One region of the Thiomonas sp. UBA7699 genome, then DNA from elsewhere that is predicted to be linked to it. Evidence: predicted binding sites of a transcription regulator. Region 1 holds the regulator's gene; each other region holds the start of a gene.
What was found. Region 1 encodes sigma-54, which starts transcription at its own class of promoters, with help from an activator protein. Its sites were predicted from a motif close to TGGCANGNAANCTGCTTT; they were not measured.
Positions count from the first base shown of each region.

Region 2: a site for sigma-54 is predicted at 1,955-1,972, ahead of B3H47_RS04485 (pilin). Genes of this name have one in related genera too.
Region 3: a site for sigma-54 is predicted at 1,851-1,868, ahead of urtA (urea ABC transporter substrate-binding protein). Genes of this name have one in related genera too.
Region 4: a site for sigma-54 is predicted at 1,449-1,466, ahead of B3H47_RS13770 (CmpA/NrtA family ABC transporter substrate-binding protein). Genes of this name have one in related genera too.

Region 1 is NZ_DLGH01000015.1:18,138-21,381, reverse strand. Features, by position in the region: gene lptB (LPS export ABC transporter ATP-binding protein) at 1-682, shown strand, start outside; gene B3H47_RS05555 (RNA polymerase factor sigma-54) at 689-2,209, shown strand; gene B3H47_RS05550 (hypothetical protein) at 2,330-3,139, shown strand; gene B3H47_RS05545 (CHAD domain-containing protein) at 3,125-3,244, opposite strand, start outside.
Region 2 is NZ_DLGH01000010.1:84,610-87,853, reverse strand. Features, by position in the region: gene B3H47_RS04490 (PglL family O-oligosaccharyltransferase) at 1-1,291, opposite strand, end outside; gene B3H47_RS04485 (pilin) at 1,355-1,810, opposite strand; gene B3H47_RS04480 (hypothetical protein) at 2,138-2,308, shown strand; gene B3H47_RS04475 (pilin) at 2,474-2,959, opposite strand.
Region 3 is NZ_DLGH01000031.1:24,287-27,530, reverse strand. Features, by position in the region: gene ureC (urease subunit alpha) at 1-937, opposite strand, end outside; gene B3H47_RS13880 (urease subunit beta) at 937-1,242, opposite strand; gene ureA (urease subunit gamma) at 1,266-1,568, opposite strand; gene urtA (urea ABC transporter substrate-binding protein) at 1,915-3,156, shown strand.
Region 4 is NZ_DLGH01000031.1:2,317-5,560, forward strand. Features, by position in the region: gene B3H47_RS13760 (sirohydrochlorin chelatase) at 215-604, shown strand; gene B3H47_RS13765 (ANTAR domain-containing response regulator) at 681-1,316, shown strand; gene B3H47_RS13770 (CmpA/NrtA family ABC transporter substrate-binding protein) at 1,612-2,892, shown strand; gene ntrB (nitrate ABC transporter permease) at 2,924-3,244, shown strand, end outside.

The DNA.
Region 1 (3,244 bases):
CGACGTCAGCTTCAGCGTGCGCTGCGGCGAGGTGGTCGGCCTGCTGGGGCCGAACGGCGCGGGCAAGACCACGTCGTTCTACATGATCGTCGGCCTGGTGCGGCCCGACGCGGGGCGCATCCACATCGACGGCCAGGACGTGAGCGATTCTCCGATGCATCGCCGTGCGCGCATGGGGCTGTCGTATTTGCCGCAGGAGGCGTCGATCTTCCGCCGCATGACGGTGGCCGAGAACGTGAGGGCGGTGCTGGAGTTGCAGCGCGACGCGCAAGGGCGCCGCCTGGGCAGGGCCGAAATCCGCGAACGCGAAGATCATCTGCTGCGCGAACTGCACGTCGAACATCTGCGCGACAGCCCCGCCCCCGCGCTTTCGGGCGGCGAGCGGCGGCGGGTGGAAATCGCCCGCGCGCTGGCCACGCAACCGCGATTCATCCTGCTCGACGAGCCGTTTGCCGGCATCGATCCGATTGCGGTCATCGAGATTCAGCGCATCGTGCAGTTCCTGAAAGAGCAGGGCATCGGCGTGCTGATCACCGACCACAATGTGCGTGAAACGCTAGGCATCTGCGACCGGGCCTGCATCATCAGCGAAGGGCAGGTGCTGGCGCAGGGCGATCCGCAATCCATCATCGACAACCCCGCGGTACGCAAGGTGTACCTCGGCGAAAACTTCCGCATGTAAGCCGCGATGAAGCCGTCGCTGAACCTGCGCCTGTCCCAGCATCTCGCACTCACGCCGCAGTTGCAGCAGTCCATCCGGCTGCTGCAACTCTCCACCCTCGAACTCACGCAGGAAATCGAAGGCCTGCTCGAATCCAATCCCTTCCTCGAACCTGAAGAAGAGCAAGAGGCGCCCGCTGCCGCGCCGACATCCGAGTCGCCACCGCCTTTGGCGCCCGACCCGTCTCAGGCATCGGTCGAAGGGCATGACGCAGCCGCCGAGCCCGCCGCTGAGTTGCAACTCGACACGCAGGACTGGACGGCCAGCAGCGGCGAAACCGATCACGGTGCGGATACCGATGCCGACGCCGACTCCTGGGTCAGCTCAGGCCAGTCCGTCAGCGGGGGCGGGGGTGACGACGACGAATTCAGCGCGCTCGACATTGCCTCCGAACACCTCGATCTGCGCGACCACCTGCGCGGTCAGTTGGCCGGGCTTGCGCTGAGCGCCACCGACCGCGCGGCTGCCGAAGCCATCATCGACTCGCTCGACGACGACGGCTATCTGCCCGACAGCCCGCTGGAACTGGCGCAGGCCCTCGCCCCCGCGGCAGACGCCGAGCAGCTCGAAGACCTGGCCGATGCGCTGACCACGGCCATGCGCCTGATTCAGAGCTTCGACCCGGCCGGTGTCGCCGCCCACGATTTGCCCGACTGTCTCTGCCTGCAGCTTCAGCGCCAGGCGTCTTGTCCCGTGCGCGAACTCGCCCTGCAGATTTGCCGCGGCGGCCATCTCGATCTGCTGGCCAAGCGCGACTGGCGCAAGCTCGAACGCCAGCTCGAAGCCGATGAAGCCGCGCTGCGCCTGGCGCAGCAACGCATCGCCCAACTCGACCCCCATCCGGGCAGCGCCTTCCGCCGCGATGCCGCGCAGGCCGTGACCCCCGATGTCATCGCCCGCAAGACCCCGCAAGGCTGGGTGGCGCAGCTCAACCCCGAGGTCATGCCCCGGCTGCGCGTGAACCAGATCTATGCCGACGCCATGCGCCGCGCCCGCGACAGCGGCGGCGCCATGCAGGGACAGCTTCAGGAGGCGCGCTGGTTCGTGAAAAACGTGCAGCAGCGTTTTGAGACCATTCAACGCGTGTCGCAGACCATCGTCGAGCGCCAGCAGCGTTTTTTCGATTTCGGCCCCGTGGCGATGCGGCCCATGGTGCTGCGCGAAATTGCCGACGAACTCGGCCTGCACGAATCGACCATTTCGCGCGTGACCACGCAGAAGTTCATGCTCACGCCCTTCGGCACTGTCGAGCTGAAGTATTTTTTCGGCTCTGGCCTGAGCACCGAGGCAGGGGGCAACACCTCATCCACCGCGGTACGCGAACTCATCCGCCGCCTGGTGGCTGAAGAAGACAGCGCCAAACCCCTGTCGGACAGCGAACTCGCCGAGCGCCTCACGCAGCAAGGCGTGCAGGTGGCGCGGCGCACCGTGGCCAAATACCGCGAAGCGCTGCGCATCGCCCCGGCCAATCTGCGCAAGAGCAGTTGAGGGCCCGCAGCCGCAAGCGGAGCCAGTCGCTCACCTTGCGCTAAGTCGTCCTCTCCAGAATGCCGGGGTCGCGCCGCACGCGACGCCACAACAACGCAAACGGTATTCAGGGAGTTCATCATGCAAAACGCAGTAAAAGCCGCGCAGCCCGGTTGGGCGCTGGCGGTCAAGGTTCCGGTCGTCATCACGCTTTACTTCTGGCTGATCAAAATCATGGCCACCACGGTGGGCGAAACCGCCGCAGACTATCTGGCGGTGGATCTGCATCTGGGCCTGGTCGCCACCAGCGCGGTGATGACCCTCTTGTTCATCGGTGTGCTGGCGGCGCAGATGCGCGCCAGCCGTTACGTTCCCTGGCTTTACTGGTTGACGGTGACTCTCATCAGCGTGGTGGGCACCTTGCTGACCGACAATCTGACCGATCAGTTGGGCGTGCCGCTGCCGGTGAGCACCGCCCTGTTTGCGGTGGCCTTGCTGGCGACGTTTGCGATCTGGTGGGGCCGCGAGCGTGACCTGTCCATCCACAGCATTGCCACGCCAAAACGAGAAGGGTTTTACTGGGCGACGATTCTGTTCACCTTTGCGCTGGGTACTGCAGGAGGCGATCTGGCCGCCGAGCGGCTGCAACTCGGCTATGCCTTGTCGGCCTTGCTGTTTGGCGGCGCCATTGCGCTGACGGCAGCGGCCTACTACCTCTTCAAGGCCAGTGCCGTGACCACGTTCTGGATCGCTTACATCCTCACCCGCCCGCTGGGTGCGACCTTGGGCGACTGGTTGTCCAAACCCGGTGCCGAAGGAGGGCTCGGTCTGGGAACCATGGGCACTAGCGCTCTGTTCCTGGTCACGATTCTGGCCCTGGTGATTTACCTCACTGCGACACGGCGGGACCAGTTGCAGGCAAGTTCAGCCCCAAGTTCAACCCCCTCCTGATTTCCCGCGGGCGGCTTGGAGCGCGCGCTGCAAACCGGTGCGGGCCTGCTTGAAGGCATCGTCCATGGCCTGTTCGCTGAACGCGTTGGGCTGTGACGGCGGAGT
Region 2 (3,244 bases), on a different contig from region 1:
TCAGCTTTGCCGCGGGCGTGTCGAGCACCGCCCAACACATAGCAAAAGGCACGGCAAAAAAAACATACCAAAGTGGATACTCTGTAAGGCTATAGCCGAGTACCATCAGGCAAACACCCAGCGCGAACAATCGCCAATCCTCCCAGGCTTGCAACCCCCGACTCGCCCACGCTCTCCAGGCACGTGCCACGCTAATGGCAGCGGGCACAATGACAGCCAGTAGCCCCAGCAGTCCAGTCTCGGCAGCCAGTTGAGCGAATAGATTGTGGGCGTTGTTGGCAAAAAGAGGCTGGGCTTGGGAAAGAGCGAGGCGGTAATCCCACTGCACATAATTGCCCAAACCGACACCGAGCAGGGGGTGTGTCTTGAACGCCTCCCCAGCGATCTGCCACAGGCCCAGGCGTTGCCCAAGACCACGATCTGCTAGGCGCTGAAGCCCCGGTGGAAACAACTGCCCTAAACCGAATCCAGTGTAGATGACCCATTGCAGCAGCGCGTAGAGCGCTGCGGCTCCAATCAAACCCAGCAGTGCAGAAATGACCCGTCTGCGCGGCGCGCTGATCATCATGCCGCCCATTACCCCGGCCACCGCGAGAAATGCCATGCCGATACGGCTTTGCGACAACACGATGCCGCTAGTCAACAGCACGACAAGCGGCACCGACAAGACCAACATACTGCGGCGCCGCTTGTCGGCACGTAGCCCGTAGGCAAGGGCGAGCAAGCCAAATCCTAAAAAAAGAGCGGCTTGATTGCGCTGGGCGATATTGCCCATCGGTGCCTGCAGAGGGCTCCGGGGAAACAGCCAAATCGCCACCATATCCGGTAGGAACACCTGGGCCCACATGCTCAGAGCGGTGCCGACGGCGCCTAAGACGAATGCCCTGGCGAAGACCTGCATCAGCCGCTCGCTCAAACCCTGCCCCGCCCAGCGCGCAGCCAACAGTGCTGCAATCGCGGCGACAGCAAGACTTCCCAAGGGCCAGATCATGGCGTCGGCATAGGCGGTGCGCTGCAGCGCGATGTCGAGCAAACCGAGCAGCGCCAAGCCGCCAAACGGCAGAGCGATCCAGGGCACAACGACGCCAGGCCCTTTTGCAGGCACGGCAAGTTGCAAAACGGCTGCGAGCAAGACTGCAGCAGCGACAGCGAGCTCTTGATAGAAGGTAGAAATCGGAAAATAGTGCTGAGCGGAGATGGCAGCACCTACCCAGGCCAACAGCAACAACCCAGTCGCGCCAGAGAAAGCCACGACGTTGCGTTGACCTGGAAGGAATGTCATTTGAGTCATGGGCAGATTGGGAAGAGCGAATAAAAAACCCGCCTTGCGGCGGGTCTTAAGGTGGAAAGCAAATTAGATGCCTTTACACGAAGACGGCAGGTATTTTTGAGCAATATCACTGGATACACAAGTCCAAGAGATGGATCCGCCGGTTGTGGCCCCAACAAGTGACAAAGCTTTTGTGTTAATCGCGGCATTAGCCTTCTGCGGCGACGTATTGCTGAATGTGCTGGTAATGGCGACATTATTTCCGCTTTTCGCAACTACCACACTACTTACATAATTTCCGCTAGCTCCATTCTTAGGAAGCCCTAGAACAGCATTGCCTGTTGGCCAGGTGCCATGATTCGTTTCGTATTCAGCAACAGTGGTTTTTGCGCCATCCATCAGGCTTAGACCTTCTGAGACCTGCGCGCGAACCGTGTAGTCTTGATACGCCGGAATGGCGATCGCCGCCAAAATACCAATAATCGCCACGACGATCATCAATTCGATCAGCGTGAAGCCTTGTTGCAGTTGCTTTTTCATCTGAAACTCCTGAGAGTGGAAAGTAAAAAAATCAATAACGGTTGGGCAAAAAAATAACCGCAGCCTGGGGCGGAACAAAGTCTGGAGATGCTGCGGCCCCAGACTGCGGTGGACTGACATCACCCCCCGATGGGCAGGACAGATAGAGCACATGCCGTGCCAGCCATTTTGTGTCTTGTTCGCCCCGACGTTCCGTGAACTGCTTCACGAAATACGGCGCATCGGCCCTCTCACCCGCCGACAATCTTTGCCGGGTCTGCCAATTTTTGTCAGGTGAGGCGAAAATTGGCGATGCGCGCAAGCGCCCAAGCCGCCGCGAGGGGCGATTTGGCGCAGGTCAGCTTGCTGGCGCTGCTGGAAACCAAGTGGGTGTTGCGCGGCGGGGACAAGGTGGGCTGGCCGGAGGGGATCGGGCTGTTCAAAAAACTGCTGGAATGCGCCGACCTGCTGATTGAAAACGAGGATGGGTGGATCGCTGCGGGCGCAACCCCCTCCTAGCCTCCCCCACTGCGTGGAGGAGGAGCAAACACGCCCTCTACACTTGTGGGGAGGGTAGGGGAGGGGGAAGGTTTTTGCGCGGAGACCAAGACGCTCTGAATTCTCAAACTCGCGCCTGCCAGCATCCGCGCCGAGGCGAAGCCTCACTTCGTGGACAGTCCGGGTTTAACTGCACGAAGTCGGCAGATAGGCGCGGGGGACGCCGTTGGCGTTGGGTGTGCCGCCTGGCGCGGTGGTGCAAACCCAGCTCAGTGCGCCCTGCGAGCCTGTGCCTGCGAGGTAGAGGGTTTTGCCGCTGAGGTTGGCATTGGCATGGTTGCCGTAGGTGATGGTGACCAGCCCGGCCGATGCGTTGCCTGATATGGAGATGCTGCTGACATAGTTGCCGGAGATGGTGGCTGGGTCGGTCAACCCGGCAGAGGCATTGGAATTGGGAAAGACGCCCCGTTGCGCGTAGTAATTCCAAATCGCATTTTTCGCCCCGCCCGCCAGACTCAGCCCCTCGGCCACCTGCGCGCGGATGGTGTAGTTTTGATAGGCGGGTATGGCGATGGCCGCCAGAATGCCAATGATGGCGACCACGATCATCAGCTCGATGAGGGTGAAGCCGCGCTCAAGGTGGCGCAACGAAGGAAGGGCAGGCGCGCGCATAGTCTGTGCTCGATGGGGCAGGGCCGGTGGATTTGTAAACAATCGTGATTCTGGCTCTGCAATTTGAAGGCCATCGACGCCGGTCGCAACAAGGGCCGCATTGTGTGAAAAGCTTCACAGTTTTTCGCACCAAAGGGCTGGTGCGGTGACGGTTTACGGCGCAGATGAGCCGGATTTGTCAGCCTGCGGCGGGTGAATGACAATTTCTGGAAGGTCGTTGCAAGTCTGACTAGACCAGACTAGTCTTGTATTCCTTTGCCGCGCCAAGCGGCTTTATTTCCGGGA
Region 3 (3,244 bases), on a different contig from region 1:
TGTTGACGGTAAAGGGCCGGGTCGGATTGGTGGAGGACGGCAGCACATTGGCTTCGCCCAGGACGCGCAGGATGTCGGGCGCATGGCCACCGCCCGCGCCTTCGGTATGAAAGGTATGGATGGTGCGGCCTTTGAACGCGGCGATGGTGTCTTCGACGAAGCCGCTCTCGTTGAGCGTATCGGTGTGGATGGCCACCTGCACATCGGTCTCTTCTGCCACCGAGAGGCAGCAGTCGATCGCCGCCGGCGTGGTGCCCCAGTCTTCGTGCAGCTTCAGGCCGATGGCGCCGGCTTCGACCTGCTCGCGCAGCGCTGCGGGTTGGCTGGCGTTGCCCTTGCCGAGAAAACCCAGGTTCATCGGGAAGGCATCGGCCGCCTGCAACATGCGGGCGATGTTTTCCGGCCCCGGGGTGCAGGTGGTGGCGTTGGTGCCGGTGGCCGGGCCGGTGCCGCCGCCCAGCATGGTGGTGACGCCGCTCATCAGCGCCTCTTCGATCTGCTGCGGGCAGATGAAGTGGATATGGCTGTCGATACCCCCGGCGGTGAGGATCATGCCTTCCCCCGCGAGGATTTCGGTGCCCGGGCCGATGATGATGTCCACGCCCGGCTGCACGTCCGGATTGCCCGCCTTGCCGATGGCGGCGATGCGCTGGCCACGAATGCCCACGTCCGCCTTGACGATGCCCCAGTGGTCGAGGATGAGCGCATTGGTGATGACCAGATCCATCACCCCTTCGGCGCGGGTGCGCTGGCTCTGACCCATGCCGTCGCGGATGGTTTTGCCGCCGCCGAACTTCACCTCTTCGCCATAGCCTCCGGCGCGCAGGGTGTAGTCGTCTTCCACTTCGATGAGCAGGTCAGTGTCGGCCAGGCGCACGCGGTCGCCGGTGGTGGGGCCGTACATCTCGGCATAGGCGCGGCGGGAGATCGTGGCCATCACAGCGCTCCCATCACGTCTTGCCGGAAACCGATGACCACGCGCTCGCCCGCGAAGGCCACCAGCTCCACCGTGCGCTGCTGCCCCGGCTCGAAGCGCACCGCGGTGCCGCTGGCGATGTGCAGCCGCATGCCGCGCGCGGCTGCGCGGTCAAAGCGCAGCGCCGGATTGGTTTCCGCAAAGTGGTAGTGCGAGCCGACCTGAATGGGCCGGTCGCCCGCGTTTTCCACCACCACGCTCAAGGTGGCGCGGCCGGGGTTGAGAGCGAGGTCGCCCTCGGCACAAAGGATTTCTCCAGGAATCATTGAAACGCTCCAGATTGGGGGATTCACGCAATGGGCTGGTGCACGGTCACGAGCTTGGTGCCGTCGGGGAAGGTGGCTTCCACCTGAATGTCGGGGATGAGTTCGGCCACGCCGTCCATCACCTCGTCGCGGCTGAGCAGGGTGCGGCCAAAGCTCATCAACTCGGCCACGGTGCGGCCGTCGCGCGCGCCTTCCATTACTGCAGCGGTGATGTATGCGATGGCCTCGGGTACGTTGAGCTTGAGGCCGCGCGCCTTGCGGCGCTCGGCCAGCAGCGCGGCGGTGAAGATCAGCAGCTTGTCTTTTTCGCGGGGGGTGAGGTCCATGGGGCGGCGGATGGAATGGGAATCGTGAGGTGAGCTTAACGCGAGGCCACATCGAAAGCGCAGGCCGGTGCTGCAGCAAAAAGCAGACCTGCCGCCCCTGCTGGAACGGTGTGGGTCTCCGTTTGCCCCGGTTTGGTGCGAACGCACCAAAGACGATCGAGCTAATGCGCGCGGTGGTGCCTCAAAACAGATTGTGGGGCGCGTTCAGGCCCGCGCGGCGCAAGTTCGGGCCAAGTGTCATCGAACTGTCACCCCGTGCTGAGGGGGGGGCAGACAAAACCGTGGCACGCGACTTGCACAACACAGCGTGTCGCACCCCACCACAACCTCTGGAGGAATTTCCAACATGGATCGTCGTACCGCACTCAAGACCGTTGGCGGCGCAGTTGCCGCAGCGGCGGCCAGCACGCTGTCTTTCCCCGCCATTGCTGCGAGCAAGAAACCGATCAAGGTCGGCATCCTGCATTCGCTCTCGGGCACCATGGCCATTTCCGAAACCGCGTTGAAGGACGTGGACCTGATGACCATTGCCGAGATCAATGCTGCAGGCGGCGTGGACGGCCACATGATCGAGCCCGTGGTGGTCGACCCCGCTTCCAACTGGCCGCTGTTCGCCGAGAAGGCGCGCCAGCTCATCAGCCAGGACAAGGTGGCGGCCATCTTCGGCTGCTGGACCTCGGTGTCGCGCAAGTCGGTGCTGCCGGTGCTCGACGAGCTCAACGGCCTGCTGTTCTACCCGGTGCAGTTTGAAGGCCAGGAGCAAAACAAGCATGTGGTCTACACGGGTGCTGCGCCCAACCAGCAAGCCATTCCGGCCACTGAATACCTCATGAGCAAGGACGGCGGCGGCGCCAAGCGCTTCTTCCTGCTGGGCACCGACTATGTGTACCCCCGCACGACCAACGCCATCCTGCGCGGCTTCCTGCACTCCAAGGGCGTAAAGGATGCGGACATCGCCGAGGTCTATACGCCGTTTGGCTTCAGCAATTATCAGAACATCGTGGCCGACATCAAGAAGTTCGCCTCGGCCGGCCCGACCTGCGTGATCTCCACCGTGAATGGCGACTCCAACGTGCCGTTCTACAAGGAGCTGGGCAACCAGGGCATCAAGGCCACCGACATTCCGGTGGTCGGCTTCTCCATCGCCGAGCAGGAAATTGCGGGCATGGACATCAAGCCCCTGGTCGGCCAGCTCACCGCGTGGAACTACTTCGAGAGTCTGAAAAATCCGCGCAATGCCAAGTTCGTCAAGTCGTGGCAAGACTGGGTGAAAAAGGAAAAGCTGAAAGACTATCCGGTCACCGACGACCCGATGGAAGCCTCCTACATCGGCATTCACCTGTGGAAGCAGGCCGTCGAGAAGGCCAAGTCCACCAAGACCGATGAAGTGCGCAAGGCGCTGATCGGTCAGAAGTTCGCCGCCCCCGATGGGTATACCGTCGAAGTGCTGGAGAACCAGTATCTGAGCAAGCCGGTGTTCATCGGCCAGATTAACGACAAGGCGCAGTTCGACGTAGTGTGGAAGTCCAAGGGTCTGGTTCCGGGCGAGTCCTGGAGCCCCTACATCCCCAAGCCGAAAAACGCCTGATCGTTCGGCAACGCAAACACTCCCCCTCCCAACCTCCCCCACGCCGCGGGGGAGGGGCGATCACTCCCTCTCCGCTCGCGGGGAGGGC
Region 4 (3,244 bases), on a different contig from region 1:
GTTCTTCAAGCTCAAGCGATGGATCATCGGATCCAGTCGCCTATCCAGACTGCAATCTACATTCCACTTCTGAAGCACGTACCCAGCGACCGCAGAGCGAACGGTTATATGCAGTTCGCCTCGTCGCATCCCGAAATCGCGTCGAACAATCTCAGGCCGATCAATACCGGGGTGCACCACCAGCACCCTAATCATGACCCAAACTTACATACCGATGAACAGTGAACCTAGGTTACTTGTCTTGCTGGCCCATGGCTCCCGGTTAGCCGAATGGGCTCTGCCCTTTGAGGCCGTTTGTGGCATGGTGCAGTCCCGCCACCCCGAACTGACCGTCCGCCTTGCTTTTCTGGAGTCGATGCAACCCTCCCTGCAACAAGCCTTGGAGGAAGCGGGCCAAAACGGCACGGAGTATGTGCACATCGCGCCCCTCTTCCTTGGTGCAGGCGGCCACCTCCGGCGCGACATTCCAGAAGTGGTGCAAGCCGCGCGGGCGCGATATCCGAAGCTGCGAATCGTGCTCGCACAGCCAGCGGGCGAAGATGCTGGAGTGATTGCGGCACTTGCTGCGTATGCCACGCAAAGCATGACATCCCTTGATTCTTGAATGGCCTCAAGATTTGTCATCAATCGCAGGAAAACGAACTAACTCTTTGGGGCATGGAATTTGCTCGAATCGAGATATGCCCAACCCACTAAGCACTCTGACGGTTGCTGTCATCTCCCCCGATCCCGCATTGGCGACGGAGAACGATCAGGCGAATCATGAGCGCCAGGCAGGGCGTTGCGCGATGCTGGAAAAGGCCTTGTTGGATGCGGGCTACCAGGTAGTGGCCGTTCTGCCGGCCAAACCCGACCTGGACGACCGCATTGCCGCGCTCAAGCCCGATCTGGTGATTGTGGATGCAGAGTCTGGCGTGCGCGATCTGCTGGAGCACGTCGTGCTGGCCTCGCGCGACACGCCCCGACCCATCGTGCTGTTCACCGATGACGACGACACCGAGACTGCGCAACTAGCCATCACGGCGGGGGTGACGGCCTATATCGTGGACGGCCTCAAGCCCAACCGGGTGAGGCCGGTGATTGAGGTGGCGCTGGCGCGGTTCGAGCGCGAACAGGGTTTGCGCGCGGAACTGAGCCAGGCGCGCACCCATCTCACCGAGCGCAAGCTGATCGAGCGGGCCAAGGGCATTGTGATGCAGCGCCAGGGCTGCACCGAGGAAGAAGCCTTCAGCCGCATGCGCAAGCTGGCGATGGAAAAAGGCTTGAAGCTCTCCGAGGTTGCCCAGCGCATTCTCGATACCGTCGGATTGATCTGAGCCTTGCGGCTGCGCGCTTTGTGTGCTCACACGCACCAGACTGGAACCGTTACGCACAGTTTTGCGTCATCGAAGACCAGCCTAATTTGATACAGCGGGGAGCTTCCCTCTGATCTCTCCCGAGTGGAGGGTTGGCACGCTGATTGCTTAAATAGCGCTGTAGGCCAACGGCGGTCTATGTTGAACCCACTGAACGGGAGTCTCCCCCGCTCAGCTCGGCAATGATGCCTTCGTGTGCTTCGCCTTGTGTGAAGCGCCCGAAGGCTTTTTTTCGCCCGCTATTTCAGGAACTGCCATGCGCAAACAGCAAGACGCCCCCCCTCCGAGCAACGACCCGGCACAACCCTTGCGCCGCACCCTCATCAAGTCAGGCGCCGCCGTGGCTGTTGCCGGTCTTCTTCCCAGCCTGCAGCCCACGGCGCGCGCCGCCACTCTGGGAAAACCTGAAATGGAAGAAGTCAAGATCGGATTCATTCCCCTCACTGATTGCGCGCCCATCGTCATGGCCGCGGTGCTGGGTTTCGACAAGAAGTACGGCGTCAAGATCATTCCAAGCAAGCAGGCCTCGTGGGCCGCAGTGCGCGACAACCTGGTGACCGGCGGCATCCAGATGGCGCATGTGCTCTACGGCCTGCCGTATGGCGTGCAGCTCGGCGTCGGCGGGCCGAAGAAGGACATGGCCATACTCATGGGCCTGAACCGCAACGGCCAGGCCATCACCCTGGCTGACGCGCTGGCCAAGGAAGGCATCACCACCGGCCCGGCGCTGGCCAAGGCCATTGCGCAGAAAAAGCGCACCTACACCTTCGCCCAGACCTTCCCCACCAGCACGCATGCGATGTGGCTTTATTACTGGCTGGCGACCTACGGCATCAACCCGCTGAAGGACGACAAGGTGATTACCGTGCCGCCGCCGCAGATGGTGGCGAATATGCGGGTGGGCAGCATGGACGGCTTCTGCGTAGGCGAGCCGTGGAACGCGGTGGCTATCAACCAGAAGATCGGCTTCACTGCGGTGACTTCGCAGGAAATCTGGGTGGACCATCCAGAGAAGGTGCTGGGCACCACCGCCGAGTTCGTCGAAAAGTACCCCAACACCACCAAGGCGGTGATGGCCGCCGTGCTCGAAACCTGCCGCTGGATCGACGCCTCGGATGCCAACCGCACCAAGATGGCCGAGACCATCGCCGCGCCGGGCTATGTCAACACCCAGGTGGCAACCATCCTGCCGCGCATCCTTGGCAACTACACCAACGGCCTGGGCAAAAGCTGGCACGACGCGCACCCGATGACCTTCTATGAAGACGGTCAGGTCAACTTCCCGTGGTTGTCCGACGGCATGTGGTTCCTCACCCAGTTCCGCCGCTGGGGCCTGATCAAGACCGACCCCGACTATCTCGCCGTGGCCAAGGCGGTGAACCGCGTCGATCTGTATCAGGCAGTTGCCACCGAACTGAAGGTGCCGGTGCCCGCCAGCACGCTGCGCACCTCCAAGCTGATCGACGGCGTGACCTGGGATGGCAAGGACCCCAAGGCCTATGCCCACGGCTTCAAAGTCAACGATCTCGCCGTTTGACCTTGCCGACGCAATGAACCAGGAGTCCAGCATGAACACTGCCGTCTTTTCCGCCCCGGGCGGATCGTTTGAAGCCTCTGCGACGGAGGACGCCTCACCCGAAGCTCCCCCGGCCGCTGCAAAGCAAACTGCCATCCGCACCGTGAGCCCGGCAGAGCGGCAACGCGCGAAGAACCGCCAGATCGCGCTGCGCCTCATCGCCCCGCTGATGGGTTTCGCGTTACTGCTGTTGGTGTGGGAACTGGCGGCCGAGCACAGCAGCCAGTTCCCCTCGCCGCTGGTCACCTGGCACTCGGCGCAGAAGGTGTTTGCGCATCCCTTTTATGACAACGGGCCGAACGATGTCGGCATC